Regions from separate parts of the Paenibacillus rhizovicinus genome, predicted to be linked through region 2. Evidence: predicted binding sites of a transcription regulator. Region 2 holds the regulator's gene; the other holds the start of a gene.
The links. The regulator NrdR, encoded in region 2, represses ribonucleotide reductase genes. The targets are predictions, from matches to a motif close to AACACNATATATNGTGTT.
Positions count from the first base shown of each region.

Region 1: the regulator NrdR is predicted to act here: its motif matches at 1,908-1,925, upstream of GZH47_RS02055 (adenosylcobalamin-dependent ribonucleoside-diphosphate reductase).

Region 1 covers NZ_CP048286.1:453,462-457,886, forward strand. The annotation lists gene GZH47_RS02055 (adenosylcobalamin-dependent ribonucleoside-diphosphate reductase) at 1-1,843, opposite strand, end outside; partial or broken gene GZH47_RS02060 (hypothetical protein) at 2,111-2,325, opposite strand; gene GZH47_RS02065 (VOC family protein) at 2,532-2,975, opposite strand; gene GZH47_RS02070 (TolB family protein) at 3,028-3,909, opposite strand; gene GZH47_RS02075 (VOC family protein) at 3,927-4,379, opposite strand.
Region 2 covers NZ_CP048286.1:5,878,763-5,883,187, forward strand. The annotation lists gene GZH47_RS26170 (MntP/YtaF family protein) at 93-800, shown strand; gene coaE (dephospho-CoA kinase) at 918-1,514, shown strand; gene GZH47_RS26180 (lytic transglycosylase domain-containing protein) at 1,511-2,089, shown strand; gene GZH47_RS26185 (alpha/beta-type small acid-soluble spore protein) at 2,159-2,374, opposite strand; gene nrdR (transcriptional regulator NrdR) at 2,510-2,974, shown strand; gene GZH47_RS26195 (glycoside hydrolase family 130 protein) at 3,198-4,214, shown strand; tRNA gene GZH47_RS26200 (tRNA-Ala) at 4,425-4,425, shown strand, end outside.

The DNA of each region.
Region 1 (4,425 bases), 1.6 Mb from region 2:
GTTCATACAGCTCTTTCGTTTCTTCGACCGTAAAGTCGCTTGGACAGTTCGCGGTCTTCGAGATCGAGCTGTCTACCCAGCGTTGGATCGCCGCTTGCGCGCGGATATGATCCTTCGCCGACAAGTCCATCGCCGTTACGAAGTAATCGGGCAATTCTTCGCCCGGATGCGCATCCTTCCAGGATTGAGCAATAGGAACAAGCTGCTTGTCGAAGCCAAGCCGGCTTTGTCTGAAATATTCGAAAGCAAAGTAAGGCTCGATGCCCGTCGAAGTGCCCACCATCGTACCCGTGCTGCCCGTAGGCGCCTGCGTAATAACGGTCACGTTGCGAATGCCTTTGGCCAGCGCCGCTTCGCCGACTTCCGGGAACTCCGAGATCATGTTCTTCATAAAGCCGCTTTGCAGGAATTTCTCCGCATCGAAGGCTTCGAACGAGCCTTTCTCTTCGGCGATCTCCGAGGATGCAAGATACGCTTCGCGTGCCATGAAACCATATATTTTATCGAGGAACAGAAGCGATTCCGGGCTGCCGTAACGAATATGCAGTTTGATCATCAGTTCGGCGAGACCCATCGTTCCAAGACCTACGCGGCGCTCAAGCTTCTGGTTCCTCTCGTTCTCTTCAAAGTGATAAGGTGTCGTATCGATGACGTTGTCGAGGAAACGTACGGACCACCGCGTTACTTTCGCCAATTCTTCCCAATCCACATCATGCTTACCTTCATCATAGAACTTGGACAAATTAATAGCCGACAGGTTGCAGACGCCCCAGCCCGGCAGCCCCTGCTCACCGCATGGGTTCGTACAGATGATCGGGTTGAAATACCAGCTGTTCGACATTTGATTGTAGTATTCCATGAAGACGACGCCAGGCTCGGCCGATTTCCATGCGGATTCAATAATCGTATGCCATACGTCGCGCGCGCGAACGGTTTTGTAAGGCACGACGCGTTTACCGAGCTTCTTCCAGGCGTCAAGATCGCCCGTCCACAGTTCATCGTATTCCGGATCCTTCGTATCCGGGAACACCAGCTCCCAGTCCAGATCTTCCTTCACAGCTTTCATGAAACCGTTGCTGACGCAGACCGACAGGTTCGCATTGGTTACTTGGCCCATGGTCTGCTTCACCGTAATGAAATCGACCACATCCGGATGCCAGTCGTTGATCATGAGCATCAGCGCGCCTCTGCGGCTTCCGCCCTGTTCGATCAAGCCGGTCGTGTAGCTGAACAGGCCGCCCCAGGACACCGCGCCGCTCGAAGAGCCGTTAACGCCAGCCACGATCGCGCGGCGAGGACGCAGCGAAGACAAGTTAATCCCAACGCCGCCGCCGCGGGCCATGATCTCCGTCATTTCCGTTAAAGTCGTCATAATGCCGCCGCGGCTGTCCTTAGGCGAAGGAATAACGTAGCAGTTGAACAACGTTAATTCTTCGCTTGCACCGGCACCGGCAGCAATCCGGCCGCCGGGGACCAGTTTCCAGTCATCCAGAATGTAACGGAAACGCTCGGTCCACGTCTGCTGCTTGTCTTCGCCTTTCTCGGCGCCCGCCATCGCACCGGCCAGGCGGTCCCACATTTCTTCCGGCGTCTTCTCGATCGTAAGCGTTAGTTTCTCCACGCTTGTGGTTACCGTATCCCCGCTTCTGAGTCTTACGGTTACTTCCGAACCGTTGCGGCCGACGACTTCGCCGACTTCTTTGGCCGGGAATTTCGGATCGTCCTTCGTCAGGACGAGAACGATGTCTCCGATCGCCGTTTGGCTCGTATCCGCATTCTTCCAAGCGTAACGGTCCAAAAATATTTTCTCGCTGAGACCTTCCAATTTCCGCGTCATTGCCATCCGATTGGTCCTGCCTCCCATGTCCCCTTATATCGCGTGCACACCTGTTATTGTATGTGTTCGGGAAACTATATATTGTGTGTCTTATAAGTATACTACACTACATATGGGTAACACATGCCGAGTTTCACCTATTTCTACGCTTTTCCGCGCTTACATCACCTATTCTCTTTCTATAGCTTGTCCGTTCGTGCATTTTGCTCATTTTTACGCGTCCGAATCGCCTTGGTTTTCACGATCGTTCCTTGTTACTTCATTCCCGTACCGTTATTTCTCCCAGAGCTCGATCAAGCGGCCATCCGGATCTTCTATCCAGATAAACGCGCCAAATTCACTGCTCTCCGGTTGTTTCGCCAGCGGCACGCCAAGACGTTCAAGAGGCTTCATCGTCTCGTCTAGACTTTCAATACTTCGCCGTACCATTTCTTGATTTCGTCCAGATTCTTCGTTCGCCAAAATATGCCTCCGACACCCGTGATCATCTCATCCAGCTCCTATCTGTTATCAATAAGCTTCCGAGCGGCTTTACAGTAGTATCCCCCTGATCTCGGTAACATCAGCCACGATTGCTGCAGGACGATGCTGCGTTAGTAGAATTATATTGTATGGGATTCAACACCGCGCAAAAACCCGCAGACAATCAGCATCTGCGGGTAAGTCGGCACCTATTCGCTCCATCGCATCGTTCCTAGTCGATATCGAGCAGTTCGAGGATAACGCCCAAATCATCCGTACTTTCCACATAGGCGTATTTATCGCCGTTCTGAATGAGCGGGAAACCGAAGGCTTCAAGCTTGGCCGCCGTTTCCATCATGCGGTTCTTCGCTTTGAAGGCAATATGATGGACTCCGGGACCTTTCGTATCCAGGAATTCCTTCCACGTCGACGGATCCTCCGTCGGTTCGATGAACTCAATGACTGTATTCTCCATATGGAAGAAAGAGAGCCTTACTCTTCCTTGCGTAGGCTGCCCCAAATAGGTCACCGTGTCGCTGCCGTCATCATTCGCCATAATGATCGTTGGAGCAGGAACGCCAAGCAGCTCGGCAAATCGGTTGGTAGCCTTCTCCACGTCACGAACGATCATTGCGATCTGGCAAACGAAGGTTGTTCCTAGAATCGTATTGTCCACGTTGTTTCTCCTCTCATCTTCACGAAAGTATGCAGCCGATAGCCGGCCTCGATTAATCCTTCAGCCTGTAGCTTACGAAAGCAAGCTGCTTATTGTCCGGTGACCAGGAATTGACGTTTAAAGTGCCCTGCCCGCCGAACAGTTCTACAAGCGTACGGCTGTTGCCGCCCGATGCGGACAGGATCCGAATCTCGACATGCTTATTCGGGGGATGATCTCCCGGAGCGACATCATCCTTACGATAAGCAATGTAAGCTACCGATTCGCCATCAGGGGATACGTGAGGGAACCAATTATTGCTTTCGTCGATTGTCATTTGGACCTGATCGCCGCCATCGGCATTCATCCGCCACACCTGCATCAGGCCTGTCCGAACCGAGTTGAACCAAATATGCTTGCCGTCAGGAGAATATTCGGGTCCGTCGTTAAGCCCGGCTGCGTCCGTCAGCTGGGTTTCCAGTCCGCCGTTCACCGGAATGGTGTAAATATCGTATTCGCCGTTACGCTCCGCGCAATACGCAAGCGTACTTCCGTCCGGCGACCAGCCGTGCAAGTAGCTTGGCGCCATCGGGGTGACGAGGGTAGGTTCGCCGCCCTGCAAAGGGAACGTATAGATGCGGGACTCGCCGTCCTCGTAAGTATGATGACTGACCGCCACGCGCGAATTGTCCGGCGAAAGCACGTGATCGTTGTTGCATTGATTGGCGTAGCCCGATTCGATGACGATGCTGTCTCCCGTTTCAAGGTCGAAGCCGTACAGCCGGCCCTGGCTGTTATAGATGAGCCGTTTACCGTCGCTCGTCCAATTGGGCGCCTCTATCAAATAATCGAATACGGCCAGCGTACTGCGTTCGCCGCTAATGACGTCAACGGTTTCCAGGACGCTGGTTACGTTTCTGCTTTCGGCCTTGCGCGGCTCAATTAATCGCTTCATCGCTGTATCTCCTTCACTTAAGCTCTTGGCTTGATATTCAAATTAACGCCCAAATCTTCTTCGCTGTCCACGATCGTCCAGCTGCTGCCGGGATAGTAACCGATCGTTCGCATGACATAGCCCATTTCCTCCAGCTCGCCGATAACGGCGTCGCGCTTCTCGCCGACCTGGAAGCCCAGATGATGAACGCCGTTTCCATGCTTGTCGAGGAACTCGCGGAACGTGCTTTCATGCTCGTCCGGTTCGTGCAGCTCGATGATGAATTTGCCAACCTGTATATTGGCGAGTTTAAGGCCGTAATAAGCGGGCTTGCCGCGATAAGTCAAATCGGGATTGTGGGACGGTGGATGATTGTGGATCTCGGGTACGGGCACGTTGAAAAATTTCGCCCAAGTCTCGGCGGCCTTCTGAATGTCTTTGACTACAATGGCGATCTGTATAAATCCGTCTAATTCAACATTGTTCTCCATCGCTAAAGCACCTCATTTCGCCTATGTACAATCGCTTCAAGATTCG
Region 2 (4,425 bases):
GAGACGCGATGAACCGCATATGATGTACCATTCATGTTTTCTAGGCGAATGCACAGAACTTGCATTATCGTCTTCATGGGAGGGACATCAACGTGCTCATTCATGCGTTTTCCTTGCTGCTGCTTGCTTTTGCCGTGAGCTTGGATGGATTCGGAGTCGGCGTTACCTACGGACTAAGGCGTATCCGCATTCCTGTATTGTCGATCGGCATCATCGCTTTCTGCTCGGGGCTCGTCGTTTGGCTGGCGATGCAGATCGGCTCGTTATTGTCGGGCTATATGTCGCCGATGACGGCCAAATGGATCGGTGCAGTCTTGCTGATGATGATCGGCACGTACGCGATCTACCAATGGTGGCAGCGTCGGCGCGCGAACGCCGATTCGCCGGAGGAAGAGCAGCAGCCCGAACCGGCTGCGGCGATCACGGAGCCGGCTGACGACGAACTGCGAGCGACGGCTTCTACGATCATCAACCTGGAGCTGAAACGGCTTGGCATCGTCATCCAAATCCTGCGGAAGCCGCAAATCGCGGACGTGGACCGGTCGGGCGTGATCTCGTCCTCGGAAGCGATACTATTGGGCTTCGCGCTGTCCCTCGACAGCTTCGGCGCGGGGCTCGGTGCGGCGATGGTCGGCTTCAACCCGCTGCTGACGGCGTTAGTCATCAGTACGACGAGCGGATTGTTCCTGCTGGCGGGCATGCGGCTCGGTTTCCGGTTCGCGGCGTGGCAAGGCATGCGCGCGATGGCTGTGCTGCCAGGCATCATGCTGATCGTCATGGGCCTGATACGGCTCATGTAACGTTACGGTTGGTCGGAACGCCGGAATTCTTCACCTATATAATCAAAGACATGGATAAGTAATAACACAGGTTAGACATCCTTGCTTGCGAATTGCGATGCTTACGAGGTGAATGCTTTGAAACTTGGATTAACCGGCGGGATCGCCTGCGGTAAAAGCACGGTATCCGCGATGCTGGTCGCCCGCGGCGCCAAGCTTGTCGATGCCGACCAGGCCGCCCGGGAAGTAGTGCTTCCCGGCGAGCCCGCGTTGGCGGCGATCGTCTCCGCGTTCGGACAAGCCGTCTTGAATGAAGACGGCACGATGAACCGGGCGGAAGTCGGCAAGCTTGTGTTCGATAACCGCGAGCGTTTGACGGTATTGGAATCGATTCTGCATCCCGCCATTCGCAGCCGAATGTGGGCGCAGATTCACGCATACGAAGCGGAAGATCCGAAGCAGTTGATCATAGCGGATATACCGCTGCTGTACGAAACAGGACAAGCCGAGCTGTACGACGCGGTGATGGTCGTCTATGTGCCGAGAAACATTCAGGCGCAGCGCCTGATGGCACGAAACGCACTCGCGCTCGAACAAGCAGAACAGCGAATCGCCTTGCAAATGGACATCGAAGAGAAGCGCAGCCTGGCGGATTTCGTCATCGACAACAGCGGAACGTTGGAAGATACGAAGCAGCAGGTCGACCGGTTCTGGGAAGAGCAGGGTCTGCCATGAGAAGAAACCGGGCGCGCAGGCGAATATTACTCATCTTGGTTATGGCGATGCTTGCGCTGCTGTTTGTCCGCTCGGAATGGATGAGCCGCTGGCTCTACCCCGTGCATTACCGCGAAGCGATTGCCGCAAGCGCGGACAACTACGAGCTGGACGCTCATCTGGTCGCAGCCATCATACGCGTAGAATCGAATTTTAAACCCGAGGCGGTATCGAGCGTCGGCGCGGTCGGCATTATGCAGCTGATGCCGGATACTGCAAGCTGGGCAATCAAGAAGGGCGGATTCAAGGACGTGACGGTAGAGTCGGTTTCGAAGCAGCCTGAAGCCGGAATCGAGGTCGGGGCCTGGTATCTGAACGAATTGAACGAACAGTTCGAGGGGAATATGTATAAAGTGATCGCGGCCTATAACGCCGGTCCGAGAAGGGTAAACGAATGGCTTTCCGACGGAACGTGGGACGGCCAGCTTGAATCGGTTGATCAGGTTCCTTTCGGGGAAACAAGACACTATATACAGCGGGTTATTTATTATTATAATAAGTACATGAAGCTCTACCCCGACATTCGCAAATCGTAAGGAAACGTAAAAGCTTTGACCGGCTGCCGTTATAGGCAACCAGCCAAAGCTTGCGTTTAAACCCTTCGATTAACGACCTGCAAGAGATTGCTCTGCGATTTGTACCAATTTGCGAGTGATGCTGCCCCCGATGGAACCGGCATCTTTGGTTGTGATATTGCCGTAGTATCCATCTTGTGGAAGAGAGATACCAAGCTCTTGGGCAACCTCATATTTCATTTGGTCCAATGCAGCGCTAGCTTGTGGAACAACGAGTTGATTGCTGCTTCCGCTGTTGTTAGCCATTCGTTCGTTCACCTCCTTGCGGTTGGTAACTGTATTATGTGCGTTATTGCCGTTTTCATTACAGGTAACGATTGGGAATTTGCAAAAAATAAAAAAGATTGAATTCGCATCGCGATTAGACGGAGGAGTTAGACGATGAAATGCCCGTATTGCGACTATGCTGGGACGAAAGTGCTCGATTCCAGACCCGCTAACGAAAATAAATCGATACGCCGCCGCCGTGAATGCGAGAAATGCACGCGGCGGTTCACCACGTTCGAGATGGTCGAGGAAACTCCGCTGATCGTCATCAAGAAAGACGGAAGCCGGGAAGAATTCAGCCGCGACAAGATCTTGCGCGGATTGATCCGTGCTTGCGAGAAGCGGCCGGTATCGGTCGATCAGCTCGAGATTATCGTGTCCGAAGCGGAGAAAGAATTGCGGACGACCGCTCAAGCGGAAGTGGAGAGCCGCGAAATCGGCGAGCTCGTCATGTCCCAGCTGTATCCCGTAGACGAAGTGGCCTACGTCCGATTCGCATCGGTATATCGTCAATTCAAGGACATCGACATGTTCATGAAAGAACTGAACAGCTTGCTGTCGAAGGATACGTTGTCTTGATTTCAATCCCCCATGACCTGTTTCGCTGCATGCATTCATGCGGCGGGCAGGTTTTTTTGCATGGGCTGACAGCGGGGGTGGTTGCGGTGTCTTCAATAGTTGTCATGAATACAGCGATTTGCGCACGACTCTTTAAACCTTCGCCGATAGCGATTACAATAGGTACGTTCTGTTCATTCTTGTCGAATCAACCATTTCATCTAGGGAAAGGCTGGCCGTATTCATGAAAATTACCCGTTGCGAATCAAATCCGATCGTCACGCCGGGCTTGTACGATTGGCGCAAAGCGACCGTGTTCAATCCCGCCGTCATTATCGAGAACGATAAATTCTATATGATCGAGCGTACCGCAGGCAGTTTGGATCCGTTCCAGTGCTTCTTCGGCCTGCTGGAGAGCGAGGACGGCGTTAACTTTCGTCACGTGCTGGACAAGCCGGTTATCCATCCCGAGCAGTTTGGATTCCCGTACGGCAGCATCCAGGACCCGCGCGTCGTGAAGATCGACGATACGTTCTATATGAATTATGCGCTGCGTCCTTGCTCCATGAGCTATTATCCGACAGGGGTCGGCATTCCGAACAATGCCAAGCCGGAGTACCCGAACGGCTGGGGCAAGCCGGAAGACTGGCTCACGCGCTCGTCCATCGCAACATCCAAAGATCTCATCAACTGGGAGTTCCTCTGCGACACGACGCCTCTTGAGATTAACGACCGCGACAACATTCTGTTCCCGGAGAAAATCGGCGGCAGATATGCGCTGCTCCGCCGTCCGGAAGAATACATCGGCGAAGCATACGGCACCGAGAAGCCGGCCATGTGGATTTCGTATTCGGACAACCTGATCGATTGGGACGCTCCGATCCTGCTCGCCGTGCCTGAGGCGGATTGGGAATACAAGAAGATCGGAGGCTCGACGCCGCCGATCAAGACGGATAAAGGCTGGCTGACGCTGTATCACGGCGTGGGCGAGGATCATGTCTACCGCGTCGGGGCCATGCTGCTGGATCTGGAGCATCCCGAGAAGATCGTCGCGCGTGCGCCGGGATTCATCATGGAGCCGGAAACGTACTACGAGAAATTCGGCCTGTTCATTCCCAATGTCGTCTTCCCGACGGCCAACGTGGTGAAAGACGGCTTGCTGTACATCTACTATGGCTGCACCGATACGGCGATCTGTCTCGCGACGGTTCCGCTGGACGAGCTGGTGGACTACATTATTGCGGAAAGCGAAGGCAAGTAATTCGATTGAATACGTGATGGTCCTATTAGCGTAAAGTGGAGGGCTGACGTATGGAATTCCATACGAATTTCGTACGGCAGTCCCTCTGAATATTTTTTTAAAATTTTGTGGGAAAGGCTTGTGCAAGTTAGCGTTAGCATGATATACTCTTTCTTGTCGTCACCTTTCAAAAACGTGACTCATGAAGAATTAAATACCAGTATCTTGCACG